One region of the Trichlorobacter sp. genome, then DNA from elsewhere that is predicted to be linked to it. Evidence: riboswitches for the same ligand, from Rfam matches in the RefSeq annotation. Region 1 holds a riboswitch; each other region holds the start of a gene.
What was found. A riboswitch is a leader RNA that binds a small molecule or an ion and turns the genes downstream of it on or off. The one in region 1 is predicted to bind cobalamin.
Positions count from the first base shown of each region.

Region 2: it holds a riboswitch for cobalamin, as region 1 does, so the genes downstream of both, cobU (bifunctional adenosylcobinamide kinase/adenosylcobinamide-phosphate guanylyltransferase) here and RBQ93_RS09730 (ribonucleoside triphosphate reductase) in region 1, are expected to answer to the same signal.
Region 3: it holds a riboswitch for cobalamin, as region 1 does, so the genes downstream of both, RBQ93_RS03885 (TonB-dependent receptor plug domain-containing protein) here and RBQ93_RS09730 (ribonucleoside triphosphate reductase) in region 1, are expected to answer to the same signal.

Region 1 covers NZ_JAVEPN010000014.1:80,038-86,224, reverse strand. The annotation lists gene zupT (zinc transporter ZupT) at 26-916, shown strand; cobalamin riboswitch at 995-1,188, shown strand; gene RBQ93_RS09730 (ribonucleoside triphosphate reductase) at 1,336-3,360, shown strand; gene nrdD (anaerobic ribonucleoside-triphosphate reductase) at 3,357-3,539, shown strand; gene RBQ93_RS09720 (anaerobic ribonucleoside-triphosphate reductase activating protein) at 3,518-4,114, shown strand; gene RBQ93_RS09715 (FeoB-associated Cys-rich membrane protein) at 4,115-4,240, opposite strand; gene feoB (ferrous iron transport protein B) at 4,243-6,187, opposite strand, start outside.
Region 2 covers NZ_JAVEPN010000001.1:238,087-244,273, forward strand. The annotation lists gene RBQ93_RS01170 (helix-hairpin-helix domain-containing protein) at 1-377, opposite strand, end outside; gene RBQ93_RS01175 (hypothetical protein) at 551-940, shown strand; gene cobC (alpha-ribazole phosphatase) at 1,024-1,626, opposite strand; gene cobS (adenosylcobinamide-GDP ribazoletransferase) at 1,634-2,386, opposite strand; gene cobT (nicotinate-nucleotide--dimethylbenzimidazole phosphoribosyltransferase) at 2,395-3,447, opposite strand; gene cobU (bifunctional adenosylcobinamide kinase/adenosylcobinamide-phosphate guanylyltransferase) at 3,466-3,999, opposite strand; cobalamin riboswitch at 4,090-4,213, opposite strand; gene mnmA (tRNA 2-thiouridine(34) synthase MnmA) at 4,239-5,303, opposite strand; gene thiF (sulfur carrier protein ThiS adenylyltransferase ThiF) at 5,300-6,103, opposite strand.
Region 3 covers NZ_JAVEPN010000004.1:130,891-137,077, reverse strand. The annotation lists gene RBQ93_RS03890 (molybdopterin-dependent oxidoreductase) at 1-1,677, opposite strand, end outside; cobalamin riboswitch at 1,734-1,948, shown strand; cobalamin riboswitch at 2,078-2,220, shown strand; gene RBQ93_RS03885 (TonB-dependent receptor plug domain-containing protein) at 2,256-4,217, shown strand; gene RBQ93_RS03880 (helical backbone metal receptor) at 4,221-5,054, shown strand; gene RBQ93_RS03875 (iron ABC transporter permease) at 5,051-6,004, shown strand; gene RBQ93_RS03870 (ABC transporter ATP-binding protein) at 6,001-6,187, shown strand, end outside.

The sequences.
Region 1 (6,187 bases):
GTACCGAGCGAGGGACAGGCCAAGTATGGATCAGGTATGGATAGCACTAGGGTTGACGCTGTTTGCCGGCATGGCCACCGGCATCGGTAGCGCCATCGCCTTTCTGGCCAAGCGGACTGATTACCGCTTTCTGTCTATCGCCACCGGTTTTTCGGCCGGGGTGATGCTATACGTCTCCTTTGTGGAGATCTTTCACAAGGGGGCGGTCGCCCTGGTGGAGAGCTACGGCGAACCGTGGGGGCACTGGGTTAATGTGGGCTCCTTCTTTGGCGGCATGCTGCTGATCGGTCTGATCGACAACCTGGTGCCGGCGGCTGAAAACCCCCACGAGGTACACTCCGAGGCCGAATCTGCACCGCTGCACAACCCGGCTGCGCCGCTACCTGATTTCTCCGTCGTGAGCCCAGCCGCTGTGGGAGAACATCAACACAGCGACAGGCATCGCAAACTGATGCGAATGGGGCTGTTCACCGCCCTGGCCATCGGTATCCACAACTTTCCCGAAGGTCTGGCCACCTTTCTGGCGGCTCTTGAAGACCCCAAACTGGGTGTCGCCATCGCCATTGCGGTGGCCTTGCACAATATCCCTGAAGGCATCAGCGTCTCGGTGCCGATCTTTTACGCCACCGGCAACCGCAGCAAGGCCTTTGCCTACTCGGTCTTGAGCGGCCTGGCCGAACCGGTGGGGGCCGTGGTGGCCTACCTGTTTTTGCGGTTGGTGTTTGGCTGCGAGGCCGGCATGATCCCGCCCCAGGTGATGGGGGTGCTGTTCGGCGGTGTGGCCGGCATCATGGTCTACATCAGTCTGGATGAGCTGCTGCCCACCAGCCGGGCCTACGGCAAGGGCCACGACAGCCTGCTGGGGCTGGTGGCCGGCATGCTGGTGATGGCCCTCAGTCTGCTGCTGATGAAATAGTTGTGTGACTGCTTGACTCTATATCTTGTGGTGTGGTAGAGGTGTTGCCACAACATATTCCGCTGCTGGTTGGCGGGAGCAGCATACACGATCAACGGTGCCCGTAAGGGCTTGATAGGGAAGAGGGGTGACGCTCCACAGGAGCCATTCCCCCACGGACCCGCCGCTGTAAGCGACGACAACGGGCAACAGACCACTGGCTGGTTAGGCTGGGAAGGCGCCCGGAGGATGACTCGCAAGTCAGAAGACCTGCCTTGATCCAGTGCACAAGATTACTCTCCGGGGACTGGGAGTAGGTGAACAACGGAATCAGGCGACGTTAAATTCGGAACGTCCGCATGCTGTTTCAAGCAGCTGCGGACGTTTTCAGTTTTTGCCCCGCGACCTATCCCCGGACTCCAGACCAAAGGAGTCAGACCATGCAACAGATCGTATCAGCAGCACCCGTCAGTGTCATGAAACGTGACGGCAGCCGCGTCCCCTTTGAGGCGGCCCGTATCCAGTCGGCCATTATACGTGCAGGTCGGGCCACCAACGAGTTCGGTGAGGATGAGGCACAGCTGATCACCGGCCAGGTGCTGAAGGTGTTGCGGCACCGCTTCCCCCATGAACCACCCAGCATTGAGCAGATTCAGGATGTGGTGGAGCAGGCCCTGATCTCGGCTAACCACTTCGCCACCCTGCGGGCCTATGCGGTCTATCGCGAGCAGCGCAGCCGTCTGCGTCAGGATCGTAAAACCGTGGTGGATGTGACCGCCTCGGTCAACGAGTATCTGGAGCAGAGTGACTGGCGGGTCAGCGCCAATGCCAACCAGGGTTATTCCCTGGGGGGGCTGATCCTGAACCTGTCCGGCAAGGTGATCGCCAACTACTGGCTCTCCCAGGTCTACCCGCCGGAGGTGGGGGAGGCCCACCGCGACGGCAGCATCCATATCCACGATCTGGATATGCTGGCCGGCTACTGCGCCGGCTGGTCGCTGCGGATGCTGTTGGCCGAAGGGTTGAACGGCGTGCCGGGCAAGGTGGAGGCCGGTCCCCCAAAACACCTCTCCAGCGCCGTGGGGCAGATCGTCAACTTTTTGGGTACCCTGCAGAACGAATGGGCCGGGGCCCAGGCCTTCAGCTCCTTTGACACCTACCTAGCGCCCTATGTCCGCAAGGACAAGCTGAGCTACCGGGAGGTGCGTCAGTCTATCCAGGAGCTGATCTATAACCTGAACGTGCCGTCCCGCTGGGGCACCCAGACCCCCTTCACCAACCTGACCTTTGACTGGACCTGCCCCGACGACCTGAAAAATCAGGTGCCGGTGATCGGCGGGCAGGAGATGCCGTTTTGTTACGGCGAGCTGCAGGCCGAGATGGATCTGATCAACCGGGCCTACATCGAGGTGATGACCACTGGCGATGCCAAGGGCAGGGTGTTTACCTTCCCGATCCCCACCTACAACATCACCCCTGATTTTCCCTGGGAGAGTGAGAATGCCGAGCTGCTGTTCGCCATGACCGCCCGCTACGGCCTGCCGTACTTCCAGAACTTTATCAACTCGGAGCTGACCCCCAACATGGTGCGTTCCATGTGCTGCCGCCTGCAGCTTGATCTGCGGGAACTGCTCAAACGGGGCAACGGTCTGTTCGGTTCGGCCGAGCAGACCGGTTCACTGGGGGTGGTCACCATCAACTGCGCCCGCCTGGGCCACCAACACCAGGGTGACGAGGTCGGGCTGTTCAAACGGCTGGATCAGCTGCTGGAGATCAGCCGCACCAGTCTGGAGATCAAGCGCAAGGTGATCCAGCGCCATATGGATAACGGTCTGTTTCCCTACACCAAACGCTATCTGGGCACCCTGCGTAACCACTTTTCCACCATCGGGGTCAACGGCATCAACGAGCTGATCCGCAATTTTACGGCTGACCAGGAAGACATTACCACCCCGACGGGCCACGGTCTGGCGGTGCGGTTGCTGGATCACCTGCGGCAGCGGATGGTGGCGTTTCAGGAACAGACCGGCCACCTCTACAATCTGGAAGCCACGCCGGCTGAGGGCACTACCTACCGCTTTGCCAGGGAGGACAAAAAGCGTTTCCCCGCCATCATTCAGGCCGGCAGTGCGGAGGCGCCCTATTACACCAATTCAAGCCAGCTGCCGGTGGGCTTCACCGACGACCCGTTCGAGGCCCTACAGCGGCAGGAGGAGCTGCAGCGCAAGTACACCGGTGGCACCGTGCTGCACCTTTACCTGGGAGAGCAGGTCTCCAGCACCGAGGCCTGCAAGCAGCTGGTGCGACGTTCGTTGGAACGGTTCCGGCTGCCCTACATCACCATTACCCCCACCTTTTCGATCTGCCCCAAGCATGGCTATCTGAGCGGTGAGCACCCGTTCTGTCCGCTCTGCGATCAGGAGTTTGTTCGCCAACAGGCCATCAATGAAAGGAGTAACGCATGAACAACGAGCACCAACAACCGCAGACAGCACTACCGCAAGAACAACGGCAACCCTGCGAGGTCTGGACCCGCGTGATGGGCTACCACCGGCCGGTGGCCTCCTTCAACACCGGCAAAAAGTCTGAGTATGCCGAGCGTACCTTCTTCAAGGAAGTGGCATGCTCGCCATCGGCGGACTGACCCCCTTCACCACCATCGACTACCCCGGCAAGCTGGCAGCGGTGGTCTTCTGTCAGGGCTGCCCCTGGCGCTGCGGCTATTGCCACAATCAGCATCTGCTGGCAGTTGATCGTCAGGCCGGTATCGCGTGGCAAGAGGTCATGCAGCTGCTGGAACAGCGGCGGGGCTTGCTGGATGCGGTGGTCTTCAGTGGTGGCGAGCCGACCCTGCAGCCCGGATTGCCCCTGGCCCTGGACGCGGTGCGCCGACTGGGGTTTCTTACCGGCCTGCATACTGCCGGGCCGTTTCCCGACCGGCTGGCGGCCTGCCTGCCGCAGCTGGATTGGGTGGGGATGGATCTGAAGGCCCCCTTTGATTGCTACGACGCACTTACCGGGGTGACGGGCAGTGGCCGGGCAGCAGCACGCAGCGCGGAACTGGTACGAACGAGTGGTGTTGCACACCAGTTCCGCACCACGGTTGATCCGTTGCTGCAGTCGGACGAACGCCTGAAACGGTTGCAGCACACGGTTACAGGGTGGGGCGACCAACTGGTGCTGCAGGAGCTGCGGATCACCGCAGCTCCTGCAGCGTAATCAGTGGTGACAGCTGCCGCCGCAGTCGCCGCCGCTGCAGCCCTTTTTCTTCCAGAGTGAGCAATAGAGGAGCCAGATGGCTCCTCCCGCAATGGCTACCATCAGGATGATGTCGAACAGTCCCATGTCTAGCCTCCCAGACCCAGCAGCCTGCCGCCCTGATAGATGATCAGCGCCACCAGCCAGGCCAGCATGGTGGAGTAGGCGAAGGCCACGCCGGCCCATTTCCAGGTGCCGAACTCGGCCCGCATGGCCGCCCCCACCACCACGCAGGGCATGTAGAGCAGTACGAAGGCCATGAAGGCAAAGGAACTGAGCGGCGTGAACTGGCCTTTCAAGGCGGTCTTGAGCGCAGATTGCTCTGCCTCAGGTTCTTCTTCCTGGGGCAGGTAGAGCACGGTGCTGACTGCAGTCGTGACCGCGCCGCCAAAGGAGACCACGATCTCCCGCAGGTCTTCGCCCAGGGTGGGCTGCTTTTCTTGCTCTGCCTCTTCGGCTGCCGGGGCGTAGATCTCGCCCATGGTGCCCACCACGATCTCCTTGGCGATCACGCCGGTGATCAGCGATGAGGCCGCCTCCCAGGTGCCGAAGCCCACCGGCTGGAAGATCGGTGCGATGGTGGCGCCGGCCCTGCCCAGGTAGGAATCGCGCTTGTGTTCCAAGCCCCAGGGCAGGTTTAACAGGAACCAGACCAGTATCGAAACGGCAAAGATGTAGGTGCCGGCCTTGATCAGGAAGTGTTTGCCCTTTTCCCAGGTATGCAGCATCAGGCTGGTGAAACTGGGCATCCGGTAGGGCGGCAGCTCCATGATGAATAGGGGCGCCTCGCCCCTGAAGAGGGTCTTCTTGAAGATGTAGCCCATCATCACCGCCAGCAGCATCCCCAGGATGTAGAGTACCCAGATCACCGAGCCGGCATTGTCCGGAAAGAACACCGCAGCGAACAGCACATAGACCGGCAGCCGGGCACCGCAGGACATCAGCGGGATCAACAGGGCGGTCAGCACCTTGTCCTTCGGGTTTTCCAGGGTGCGGGTGGCATAGATGCCCGGTACGTTGCAGCCGAAACCCAAGAGCATCGGGATGAAGGACTTGCCGTGCAGGCCGATGGCATGCATGGCCCGGTCCATCACAAAGGCGGCCCGCGCCATGTAGCCGCTGCCCTCCAGGAAGGTGATGAAGAACATCATGGCAAAGATCACCGGCACGAACACCAGCACCGAGCCGACCCCGGCGATCACACCGTCGTTGATCAGCGACACGGTCCAGTCAGGCGCCCCGATACCGTTCATGATGGCGGTGGTCCAGCGTTTGAACGGTCCGCTGGTCATGGCATCCAGCCAGTCACTGAAGGGGGACGACAGGTCAAAGGTCAGCTTGAACAGCAGCCACATGGCCAGGGCAAAGATCGGTATCCCCAGGAAGCGGTTCAAAACCACCCGGTCGATACGTTCGGTCAGCTCGATGGTGCGTTTCTCCGGCTTGGTCATCACCTCGCGGCACAGGCCGCTGGCCAGCCCGTAGCGGCTGTCGGCCAATAGTCCCTCGACGTCGTCGCCGTGGGCGCGGCGCAGGTGTTCAAACAGCTGCTGCGGCAGCGACTCCGGTGTGATGTTGACCAGCTTCAGCAACGGGGCATCCCCCTCCAGCAGCTTCAGCAGCAGCCAGCGGGTCGGATACTGTTCCAGCAGGGCAGCGTGGTCACACTGGAGAACATCATGCAGCCCTTTCAGGACGGTCTCGATATCCTCACCATAGCTGAGCCGCTTGGGTGTGTGCTGTGCCGGTTCGGCAGCCACCGTCACCACCCGTTTAAGCAGCTGCTCCAGTCCGGTCTTGCGGGTGGCCGAGGTGGGCACCACGGCAACCCCCAGCACCTGTTCCATCTGGGTAGTGTTGATCTGGTAGCCCTTGGCCAACGCCTCGTCATGGATATTGAGGGCTATTATCATTGGTATGCCCAGCTCAAGTAGCTGGATGGTCAGGTAGAGGTTGCGCTCCAGGTTGGTGGCATCCACCACATTGACGATCAGGTCCGGTCGCTGGTTTACCAGATAGTCGCGGGTGATGATC
Region 2 (6,187 bases), on a different contig from region 1:
TTCTTGGCATAAGGACGGCCGGCAACGATCTTGGCGGCGTAGGCTTCGCCAATGCCGGGTATCGCCTTCAGCTCGGCCTCGCTGGCGTTGTTGATGTCGACCTGGGTCAGGCTGGCAGCCTTGGTCTTGGCAGCTGCTTTGGTATCTGCAGTCTTGGCTTTTGCGGCTGCCTTGGTGTCGCTTGCGCTGGCCTTGACAGCGTCTTTGGTTGCCGTCGCCTTGGCTGCTTCAGCCTTGGCAGCGGATTTTGATTCAGCTATTCGCGCCTTTGCCGCATCTTTAGGGTTCGGCAGCATCGGCTCAACAGCAAAGGCGCAGGTGGCGAACATGGTCAGTGTGATCAGCAGGCAAAGTGTCTTGGTCCAGAGTTGGTGCATGGTGTGAACCTCCTTGGGGTGACTGCTTGAGTGTAAAATGCTGCATCCGTTTGTAGCAGGGGGGGGAAAGGGTGTCAAGGATCGGGCTTGCCGAGCAAGACCTTGCCAGCAGAGTGGGGGATGTGCTATAGCAACAGGGCTTTTTGATAAAAAACGGAGAGGAATCAAGATCAATGAGTCATCAGCGCAAACCGGAGATCAACTTCAACTACATCTTTAACTACACCTACAACCCGACCTACACCAACGGCGTACAGGGCGGTTTCACCCCCCGTGGTGAGTTGGTCATGCATTTTTATCAGGAGCGTCCGGCCCTGCCCAAGGAAGTAACCCACGAGATCACCCCCGAAGGTGGCATCGGCGCCATGACCGAGGCCGACCCCAAAAACCTGAACGGCACCATGGTCCGTTTCATTGAGACCGGGGTCACCATGAACTTCCAGACCGCAGCCATGATTCACGCCTGGCTGGGTGAGCAGCTGGGCCAGATGCAGGCCGTGCTCAAGGCTCAGGCCGAGTTTATGCAGGGCGGTGCGCCTGAAACGGCCGCTGAAGGCCAGTAGTTCGATTGCTAGATAGCTTGAAGTATAAACGGCCTGCGGAAATCTCCGCAGGCCGTTTTGGTGTGTAGCATGCCGTCACGGCGCTAGCCGTTGAGCAGCTTCACCGTGGCCCGTCCGTCCGGATAGTAATCGATGATATTCAGGCAGCCGTAGTTTTGTTCAATGTTGAACATATTGGCCAACGGCGCACCGATGGCGTTCAGCAGGATGATCCGGTTCAGGCCGCCGTGACCCACCAGCAGTATCTCCTGGCCCTGGTGCCGTTCCAGCACTTCCTGTACCACCGGCATGGCCCGGTTGTGCAGATCCAGCAGGTTTTCCCCTTGCGGCACCCGATAGTTGACCAGATCGTTGAGGCGGGCCTGCCATTCCTCTGGCCAGCGGCCCTGAATCTCCTGCCAAGTCAGACTCTCCCAGATGCCGATGTTCAGTTCGCGCAGTTCGCTGCGATGCACCGGCTGAATGCCAAACTGCTGGCAGATGATGTCGGCGCCGATCCGGCAACGGGTTAGGTCGCTGGAGTAACAGGCCGAGATCCGTTTATCGGACAGGCGGTCCTTCAGTTGGTGGTACTGTTCGACCCCCAGGTCGGTCAGGGCCACATCATGGTGGCCGTTGTAACGGCGTTGTTCATGGCCAACCACTTGGCCGTGGCGGATCAGATAGATGCGGGTGAATGCGGTCATAAGTGGCTCAAATCCTGGTTAGAATGGCCGTTGTGGCAACAACGGCAAGCAGTGCAAGCAGTTCGGCTAGTTCAGAGGCGCAGCCAACGATGTCGCCGCTGATGCCCCCCAGACGGCGGGTGAAATACCAGCGGGTCAGCAGCGCCCACAGCGTTACGACCAGCCAGGCCACCAGTCCGGTAAACTGGAGGCTGAGCCAGGCCAGTGGCAGGATGGTGGCCGTTGCCAGCAGCAGCTGGTTGGGACCCAGCCCAGCTAAAAAGGCATTTCCCAGGCCGTCCGGACGGGCCGACCGGCTGCCGGCCAGCACCACCAGCTGGGCAAAGCGCGCCAGTGCCGGCACTGCCAGCAGGGCCGGCCGTTTAAGGTCCATCGGCACCGCCAGCAGGGCTGCGTACTTGACGAGCAATCCCAGCACCAACCCGGTCACGCCGATGGCGCCGACCCGCGAATCCTTCATGACCTCCAGGAAGCGCTGCTTGTCGCCCCGGGCTGCCAGGCCGTCGCAGACATCGGCCAGGCCGTCCAGGTGCAGACCGCCGGTGATCAGGGCCAGCAAGGTCACCAGCAGGGCATCGGTCAGCTGGCGCGGAAAGAGCGGGGTCAGGGCCAGGTCGGCCAGCCAGAGTAGCCCGCCAATCAAAAATCCGGCCAGCGGAAACCAGGCTGTGGAACGGCCTAGGTCGCCTGCCTCGCAACGCTTGGGCGATGGCAACGGCAGGATGGTCAGGAACTGCAGGGCGATCAAGAGGTGGCGCATGATGACCTTCAGTGTCCGGCCACGCCGGCCTGTTCAAAGGTGGCCATCTCAGCCAGGATCTTGACGCCGGCCTCGATCAGGGTCATGGCCAGCGCCCCGCCGGTCCCTTCACCCAGGCGTAGCCCAAGATCAAGGATCGGTTTCACGCCGATCCGTTCCAGCATGAAACGGTGCCCCACCTCCACTGATTCGTGGGCGGCAAACAGGTGATCACGCAGGTTGGGATGCAGCTCCGCAGCGATCAGGGCGCCGGCAGTGGAGATAAAGCCATCCATCACGACCGGGATCTTGTTGGCGGCGCAGCCCAGCACCAACCCGGCAATGGCGGCGATCTCCAGGCCACCTACCTTCTGCAGCACGTCCAGCGGGTCGCGGGGGTCGGGCTTGTTGATTGCCAGCCCCCTGGTGATGGCGGCCAGCTTGAGGGCCAACGCCTGGTCGCCAATGCCGGTGCCGCGGTGGGTAACCTGTTCCACCGAAAGGCCACTCAAGGCGGCGATGATGGCCGAGGAGGGGCTGGTGTTGCCGATCCCCATCTCGCCGGTGCCCACCAGGCCGACCCCTTCTGCCTTGCACTGATCGGCCAGCTCGATGCCCACCATAAGTGCCGCCAGCATCTGGTCGCGGCTCATGGCCGGTCCCTGGGCGAAGTTGGCGCTACCGCGGGCAACCTTCCGGTGAATCAGGCCGGGGCAGCCTCCGAAATCATGGTCTACCCCCACATCCACCACCCGAACCTCGGCCCCGGCATGGCGGGCCAAGACGTTTACACCGGCGCCGCCCTGCAGGAAATTAAAGACCATCTGGGCGGTCACCGCTTTGGGGTAGAGCGAGACCCCCTCCTCGGTGATGCCGTGGTCAGCGGCAAAGGTGAAGATCACCTTCTTTGTCAGGTCGGGTTGCTGCTGGCCACTGATGGCCACCAGCCGGCAGGCAAACTCTTCCAGTCTGCCCAGTGAGCCCAATGGCTTGGTCTTGCAGTCCAGTCGCGCCTGGGTGGCAGCCAGCAGGCCGGCATCGAGCGGGGTGATCCGGTTCAGAACGGTTTCGAGACGTTGCATGGAGTTCGGTTCCTTGGGTTATTTGAGCTTGAGCGGCAGGCCGCAGATCAGGGTGTAGACCTCGTCGCAGCTGGCGGCCAGAATCTGGTTGGTCTGACCGGCCAGGTCGCGGAACAGGCGGCCCAACCGGTGCTCCGGTACGATGCCCATGCCCACCTCGTTGGTCACCAGAATCACCGGTGTTTGCATGGCGCGCAGGGTGGTGGCCAGACGGTGGACAGTACCGACAATCTGTTCGTTACGTTCGGTGTCGTTCTGATCGCGGGCCAACAGCAGGTTGGTCAGCCAGAGGGTGACACAGTCAACCAGAATGGCGCCGTAGGTGCCGTCCAGCCGGGCCAGGGTCTGGGGCAAGGCCAGCGGCTCCTCCACGGTTTGCCAGTCGGCACCGCGCCGGGCCCGGTGCTGGGCGATCCGTTCCTCCATCTCGTCGTCGAGGGCCTGGGCGGTGGCCAGGTAGCAGAGCGGCGGTTGATAGCGCAGGGTCTGCTGCTCGGCAAAGCGGCTCTTGCCGCTGCGAACGCCGCCGGTAATCAGGGTGGTGGGTGCCATGGCCGCCTTTCAGAAACAAAAAAACCTGTCCGTTGGGGGACAGGTGGTGCGTCGCGCGTAAGCCGGCTTGGGTGCCTCTCTCCCCGGAGGCAGTTCAAGCAGGTGGCTGGCAGGTATTCTGGCTCCAGGGACAGGCCCTGTTACAGTTGCGGGACAGCGGGGGAGTCGCACCCCCTTCCCCTGATCCAGTCACACGAGCAATTTTTGTAACAGAACGCAGACCGCAATGTCAAACGGGATTACGGGTGGCTAGCAACCACGGGCGCAACGATCCGCCCGCCGCCCAGCACCTGGTCGTCCTGGTAGAAAACCACAAACTGCCCCGGCGTGACCGACTTCTGCTGGTGATCGAACAGCACCTTGCAGCGACCGTCGGCCTCAAGCGTAACCTGGCAGGGCACCGGCTGGTGACGGTAGCGTATCTTGCAGCTGGTTGCGAAGGTCGTCGCTTGCGGCGGGATGATCCAGCTCATCGCCTCCGCCAGCAGGCCGGCGGTCAGGACATGGGGCTGCTCACCCACCACCACCCGGTTGCTGGCGGCATCGATGGCAATCACATACAACGGTTCGCTCCAGCCGATCCCCAGCCCCTTGCGCTGGCCGATGGTGTAGCGGTGGGTGCCCTGGTGGCGGCCCAGCACCGTGCCGTCAACATGGACGATCTCCCCGCGGTGCGCCTTAACTCCATGGCCTTCCAGAAATGCAACGTAGTCATCACCGGGGATGAAGCAGACCTCCTGGCTGTCCCCTTTGTGGGCCACGTCCAGGCCGAATTGCTCAGCCAGCCGACGCACCTCGTCCTTGCTCTCGATAGCGCCCAGCGGAAAGAGCACCCGGGCCAGCTGCTGCTGGGTAAGGGTGTAGAGGAAGTAGGACTGGTCCTTGGCCCGGTTGGCGGCAACCCGCAGGTGGTAGGTGCCATCCGGGTCAACGGTTTTTTGCGCATAGTGCCCGGTGGCCAGCAGGTCGGCCCCCAGCGCGCGGGCCCTGTCCAGCAGCAGACCGAACTTGATCGAGCGGTTGCAGCAGACGCACGGGTTGGGAGTCTGTCCCTGACGGTACTGGCTGATAAAGTCGTCAATCACCTGCTCTTTGAACGGCAGTTCGAAGTCGGCAACATGGTGTTCGATACCCAACTGTTGCGCCACCCGCGCCGCATCGTCAACCGCTGAGTCAGCCCCGCAGCTTTGGGGCTCAAACAGGTGCATGGTGATGCCGATCAGTTCATGCCCCTGCTGTTTCAGCAGGGCGGCGGTGACCGATGAATCAACCCCGCCGCTCATGGCGACCGCAATCCGGCTCATAGTTCTTCCCCCAGGATCAGGCGCACCGCCTGGTTGGCCTGCTGGCAGGCGGCGATGCCGACCCGCGGCGCCATCAGCCCGTTGCCCGGCGCTGCCTCGGAGCTGCCATCCCCCACCAGGTAGAGCCGCCGGTTCAGGCGGCGGGTCTGGATGCTGTTGTTGCTGCCGTAGCCGGCCACCCCTGAGGCGGCGATGACGGTAACACCCGGCAGTCTTTCCATCGCCGTGTCCACCAGCATGGCCTTCATCTCGGCCCGGTCAAAGGCCTCGATCAGCACACTGCAGGGGGAGAAAATAAGGGGCAGGTTGCCCGGATCGAGTACGACGCAGTGGCTGGTCAGCTGCAGGTAGGGATTGATGCGACGCAGCGTCTCGACCAGGGCCTCCACCTTGGGCATCCCCAGCTGATCCACAAAGTACTGCTGGCGGTTCAGGTTGGAGGGCTCCACCAGGTCGAAATCAGCCAGTACCAGGTGCCCGACGCCGATCCGCGCCAGGGCTACGGCCACGGCGGAACCCAGGCCGCCCACCCCGGCAATGCCGACGCAGGCCGCCTTCAGGCGGGCATGGATACCAGGGGTGTGGCGGGCCGCCATCAGATACTCCAATTCATCCGCTGGTGGCATCTCGCCCCGCTTGATCAGAAACAGCTCGTCGTCCGGCGACAGCATGGTCTCCGCTGAGGCGGGGAAGCCGTTCAGGATCAGTACATCGGCCCCTGGCCGGTGTTGCTGCGCCAGCTGGCCGACGGTCAGCCCGCCGTCGATGGTGATTACCTGTTCATTGAGCCGGATCTGCATGCCGGCACTATACCTGAAAAAGGTCACTGATCGCAAAGCAGATTCATTGCTGCGTGCTTCTGGTTGACAAGCGGCTGGTGCTTT
Region 3 (6,187 bases), on a different contig from region 1:
CACCGCCGGTTGCAGCCGCAGCGGAAAGCCGTCGCCCTCGGCGTGGGTCGGCAGCAGGCGAGGTAGCGGTTCCGGCTCACGGTCGTTTCGGATCTCGATCCTGCCCGATGGCGTCAGCCATGGCCCCCGCGGGGTAGACGGCGGGGCAAGCAGCACCGGCTCGCCGTTGCGCAGCCGCTCGGTGATGGCCCCGTCACGCCAGGGAGTCTCGTAATCCAGCAGTTGTTCGATCAGGCTATCGGCCGATTGGCTGAAAAACGGCTCATCCCAACCCATACCGGCCGCCAACATGCAGAAGGTATCCCAATTGCTCTTGGCCTCGCCGATGGGCGGGATCACCGCGCTGCAGCGCTGAGCGTGGTAGCTGCCGTAGCAGCGGTACAGGTCGGCATGCTCCAGAGAGCTGGTGGCCGGCAGTACGATATCGGCGTAGCGGGCGGTTTCTGTCAGAAAACGTTCATGCACCACCGTGAACAGGTCTTCCCGCTCAAGGCCCTGAATGATGGCGTTCTGATCCGGCGCAATGCTGGCCGGGTTGGAATGGTAGACGTACAGGCTCATCACCGGCGGATCATTCTCTTGGTTCAGGGCATGGCCCAGCTGATTCATGTTGATGATCCGGGTGGGGCCGGCCATGAAATCCTCCCGGGTGACGCGCGCCAGCGGAAAGGCCCCGCCGGTGGCGGTGGCGCACAGCAGACCGGCGCCGGGGCGTTGCCAGGCCCCGATACTGGCCGGCAGGCAGGTGATGCAGCGCACATTCATAGCGCCGTTGGCATAGCGGGTCAGGCCACTGCCCAGCCGGATGAAAGGGGCTCGGGCCGTTGCATACTGCCGGGCCATGCGGCGGATGGTCTCCGCCGGCAGGCCGCAGACCGTAGCCATCCGTTCCGGGGTGCAATCCGGCAGGATCGAGCGGGAAAATTCTTCAAAACCACGTACGCTCTGGTCGATAAAGGCCTGATCCAGCAGCCCCTCAGCCGCGATCACCTGCAGCATCCCCAAGGCCAGGGCGCCGTCGCTGCCGGGTCGGATCAGAAAGACCTCGTCCGAAGCCTCGCAGGTTGGGGTGCGGTAGGTGTCGATGGCCCACAGTCGGGCGCCGTTTTTGCGGGCCTGGCTGGCGTCGCGCATGGTGTGGATGCTGGTGGCGGCAGCGTTGATCCCCCACAGGATCACCAGGTCGCTCTGCTGCAGCTCGCTCTGGTCCAGGCCGGGGGTCTCGCCCATCACCGCCTGCCAGCCGGCCTCCTTGGCCGGTGAACAGATGGTGCGGGCCAGGCGGCTGGCCCCCAGCTTGTGGAAGAAGGGGTGGCCGCTGTTACGTTGTACCAACCCCATGGTGCCGGCGTAGGAATAGGGCAGGATCGCCTCAGCGCCGTGGCTGGCGATGATCGCCTGCCAGCGGGAGCAGATCTGCTCAACCGCCTCATCCCAGGAGATCGGCTCAAATCGGCCGCTGCCCTTGGGGCCGCTCCTGCGGAGCGGTGTGGTCAGGCGGCGGGGGGAGTGGACCGTGCGCTCGTAGTGTTGCATCTTGGGGCAGAGCAGGCCGCGGGTGGTTGGATGGTCCGGGTCGCCGGCCACGCTTACAGCGCAGCCGTCGACGACAGTCACCAGCAGGCCGCAGGCATCGGGGCAATCAAAGGGACAGACGGAGCGGTGAATGGTAGGCATGAGCAACCTTTGTCGGATAAATCGGTTAAACGGATAAAAACTCTTGACGTGGCCGGGTACTTATGGCTTGAAATAGCATACTTCAGATACCGAATGGAAGCGAGGAAGAGGGGTGCCGCTGTTGTTGAGCTAACCCCCCGCTGCCCCGCAGCCGTAAAGGGAACGAAAGCCCGTCGCCGCATGGCGAAACAACCACTGGGATCAAACCTGGGAAGGTGGGTGAGTAGGAAGCCCTGAGCCGGAATACCGCTCCATTTGCACGCTTCGGGGGAGGCATCCATGCAGCAGTCCATCTGTGACGATCCGTTGCTCGCTTCACGCACGATCACTACCGCAGCAATCCACCCCAGTCGTTTGCAGGGTCTTAGTCAATAACCTATTTTCAATCAGCAGGAGACGAGGAAGAGGGGTGCCGCTCTGCACGAGCCATTCCCCCGCTGCCCCGCAGCCGTAAAGGAAACGAACGCCCGTCGCCGCAAGGCGAAACAACCACTGGGTCAATCCTGGGAAGGTGGGCAAGTAGGCTGTCCTAAGCCGGAAGACCGCTCCAGCTGTAAAACCCGAGGGAGGTAGCAGCGATGAAACGCAGTAGAAAAACCTGTGCAGTGGTGGTGGGAGTGGTGTTGGCAACCAGTGGTGTCGCGCTGGCGGAGGAGCAGACGGCGAATCTGGGTGAGATTGTGGTCACCGCCACCCGTGATGAGGTGCCGATCGAGCAGGTGGGCAGTTCGATCACCGTGATCACGGCCAAAGAGATCGAGCAGCAGCAGAAGCAGACCGTGGCCGATGCGCTGCGGATGGTGCCGGGACTGGATGTGGTGCGCAGCGGAGGGGCTGGGCAAACGGTGTCGATTTTCATGCGGGGGGGCGATAGCCGCCATACCCTGGTGCTGATTGATGGTGTGGAGTTGAATGACCCCTCCACCACCGGTGGCGAGTACTACTTCGGTTTTCTGACCACGGATAACATTGAGCGTATCGAGGTGCTGCGCGGACCTCAGAGTACCCTCTACGGCTCCCACGCCATCGGCGGCGTGATCAACATCATTACCAAGCGGGGCAGCGGTAGGTCGACCGGCTTTGTCTCGGCAGAGGGCGGCTCGTTCTACACGGCTAAGGAATCTGCCGGCATCAGCGGTGGCACCGATCTGGTCAATTATAGCCTGTCGCTTTCCCGGCTTGACAGCAGCGGTATCTCGGCTGCTGCATCCCGTGACGGCAATCGTGAGGCTGACGGTTACCAGAATACCACCGTTGCTGCACGCTTGGGGATTACGCCTACTCAGAACAGTGATATCGATATGAGCCTGCGCTATACCAGGACGCGCAACGAGGCTGATAACGGCGGCGGTGCCGGTGCCGATGATCCAAACCGGGTCATGCGGAACGAAGAGCTGCAGTTCAGGACTCAAGGTGCGTTGTTGCTGTTTGATGACCTGTGGGAACAAAAACTGGGGGTTTCGCTCAACGACCTGACCCGCTCCGACGACAATGACCGCGATGCTGACCATCCGTTTGATTTTCAGCGCAGCGAATATCAGGGGCAGACCGTAAAATTCGATTGGCAGCATATCCTGCGACTGCACAAGAGCAACACCCTGCTGGTCGGTGCCGAAACCAAGGAGGAAAAGGCCAAATCAAAAAGTTATTACGAATATTTCAATGCAGGGACCAGCTCCGTCGATACGTCTACAAATATTTGGAATGAACAGTCCGCCCGTACTAACAGTCTCTACCTGCAGGACCAGCTTAACCTGTGGGATAGCTGGTTCTCCACGGCCGGGGTGCGGATAGATGACCATGACCGTTTTGGCAGCAAGGCCACCTACCGTTTCACCACCGCCTATCTGTTCAAGCAGACCGACACCAGGCTGAAAGGCAGCTATGGCACCGGCTTCAAGGCGCCTTCGCTGTATCAACTGTTTGCGCCACCTGCGCCTGCTATGGGTTTTCTTGGCGGCAACGCAGGATTAACACCAGAAAAGAGCAATGGCTGGGATATCGGACTAGAACAGGAGATATCGGAAATCAGCACAACGCTGGGCGCGACATGGTTCAGAAATGATTTTAAAGACCTAATTGCATATCAAAATCAGACCTATGAGAATGTTGCTCGTGCGTACACGCAAGGGCTTGAGGTTACGGTACAAGTTAACCCCATGAACGATCTGATGTTCAGTGCAGCCTATACGTATACCCAGACCAAAGACAAGGAAACTGGAGAGGCACTGTTGCGTCGTCCCAAGCATAAGCTGACCGCTGATGTAAATTACCGTTTTTTTGGTAAGGGCAACCTGAATCTCGGCCTGATCTATGTCGGTAATAGAAACGATCTGACTTTTCATCCAGTCACCTACGTACAACAAACTGTAACTCTTAAGGATTACATGGTAGTCAACCTGGCCGGTTCCTATGATGTCACCAAAAATCTGCAGCTTTTCGGCCGGATCGATAACCTGCTGGATCGTGAATATGAAGAGGTGCTGGGCTATGGCACCCCCGGTATCGGGGCCTACGCCGGGGTTAAGGTGTCATTTTAACGGATGAAACGGTTTTGTCTGCTCATAGTCTGGCTGATGCTGCTGGCGGCGGCCCCTGCTCAGTGCGGGGAGCCGCCCCGGCGGATCGTCTCGCTGGCCCCCAACCTGACGGAGCTGGTCTGCAGCCTGGGCTTGGAACGGCAACTGGTGGGGGTCACCAGCTACTGCGACCGGCCGGCCTCAGTCAAGGGCAAGCCGACCGTGGGTGGGCCAGCCAACCCGTCGCTGGAGGCGGTGCTGCGGCTGAAGCCCGATCTGGTGCTGCTGGATGAAGAGGGGGTAGGCGCCAACCTGTCGAAACGATTGCAGAAGCTTGGCATCAAGACGGTGATCTTCCGTGGTTCCCGGCTGGATCGGCTGGTGCCGGCTATCCGCCGGCTGGGCCATGAACTGGGGGTGCCCCAGGCTGCCGAACGGTTGGCTGGCCGAATCGAGGCGGGTCTGCGTAGCGACACGAAACAAAATCGACAAATACGCACCCTGTTTGTGATCTGGCCGGACCCGCTGGTGGCGGCCGGTCCCGGCTCGCTGTTGGACGATGTGCTGCAGCGGGTCGGCTTTGACAGCATTGCCGCAGATGCCCGCTCCGGTTATCCCCGGCTCTCGTTGGAGGCGGTGATTGCCCGTGATCCGCAGCTGATCGTGGTGGGTCAGGGAGAAACCTTGGGGGTGCCGTTGCAGCGGATGCTCAAGCACCTTTCGTCGCTGGATGCGGTCCGGCAGGGTCGGGTCTGCATGGTCAGCGATGCCCTCTACCGACCCGGTCCCCGGATACCGGAGGGGATTGCGGAGCTGAAGCGGTGTCTGGAGCTTGCTCGGCGGGGGCAACGGCCTTGAAACGGCATCCCCTGTTCATCATGCTGGGTTGTCTGGTGGTGGTGCTGCTGCTCTCGCTTTCGCTGGGACAGCAGCCGATCAACCTGTTACAGATTGATGAGTTGCAGCTGAAGATCCTGCTGGAGTTGCGGCTACCGCGGGTGGTGGTGGCGCTTTTGATGGGTGCAGCCTTGGGAGTGGCCGGAGCCATACTGCAGGGGGTCTTCCGTAATCCGCTGGCCGACCCCTATGTGCTGGGCACCTCCAGTGGGGCCGCACTGGCTGCGGCCTTCGGACTGTTGGCCAGTCAGGGAAGCGCCACCTGGCTGGTGCCCAGCCTGGCCCTGGTGGGGGCCCTGATGACCAGCGGGGTGGTGGTGGCCCTGGGGCGCGATGCCTGGGGGGTGCGGGCGGAACGGTTGCTGCTGTCCGGGGTGGGGATCGGGTTTTTTCTGTCCGCCATCCTGATGCTGGTGATGTCGTTGGCCCAGGCCGATGGGGTCAAGCGGGCCCTGCTCTGGATGGCCGGTGACCTGGCTGGCGCCGACTGGTCGCTGGTGCCGGCGGCAGCGGTGTTGATGCTGCTCGGTTTTGTACTGGGTTTGTCACGACGGCGGGGGCTGAATGCCCTGGCCCTGGGAGACGAGGTGGCCTTTGGCTTGGGGCTGGAGCCAGGGCGTGAGCGGATGCTGCTGGTGCTGGCGGCTGCACTCTTGACCGCTGCCGCTGTGGCCCTGGGGGGTATCGTCGGCTTTGTGGGCTTGATGGTGCCCCATGGCGTGCGGGTGCTGGTGGGGGCCGATGCCCGGCGGGTGTTGCCGTTGGCGGCGGTGGGTGGCGGTATGCTGCTCTGTCTGGCCGACACCCTGGGGCGCAGTCTGCTGCCGCCGATGGAGTTGCCGGCCGGTGTGGTCACCGCACTGATCGGCGCCCCCTGGTTTCTGATCATGCTGCGGCGGGGGATGCGATGAGCGGTCTTGCCTTTACACAGGTCAGCTTCAGCTATGGCCAGACCCCCTGCATTCGTCTGTTTTCGGTGCAGTTGGCCAAGGGCCAGCTGGTGGGTCTGATCGGCGCCAACGGCTCCGGCAAAACGACCTTGCTGCGGCTGGGGGCCGGTCTGTTACGGGCTGATCAGGGGCAGGTGACGCTGG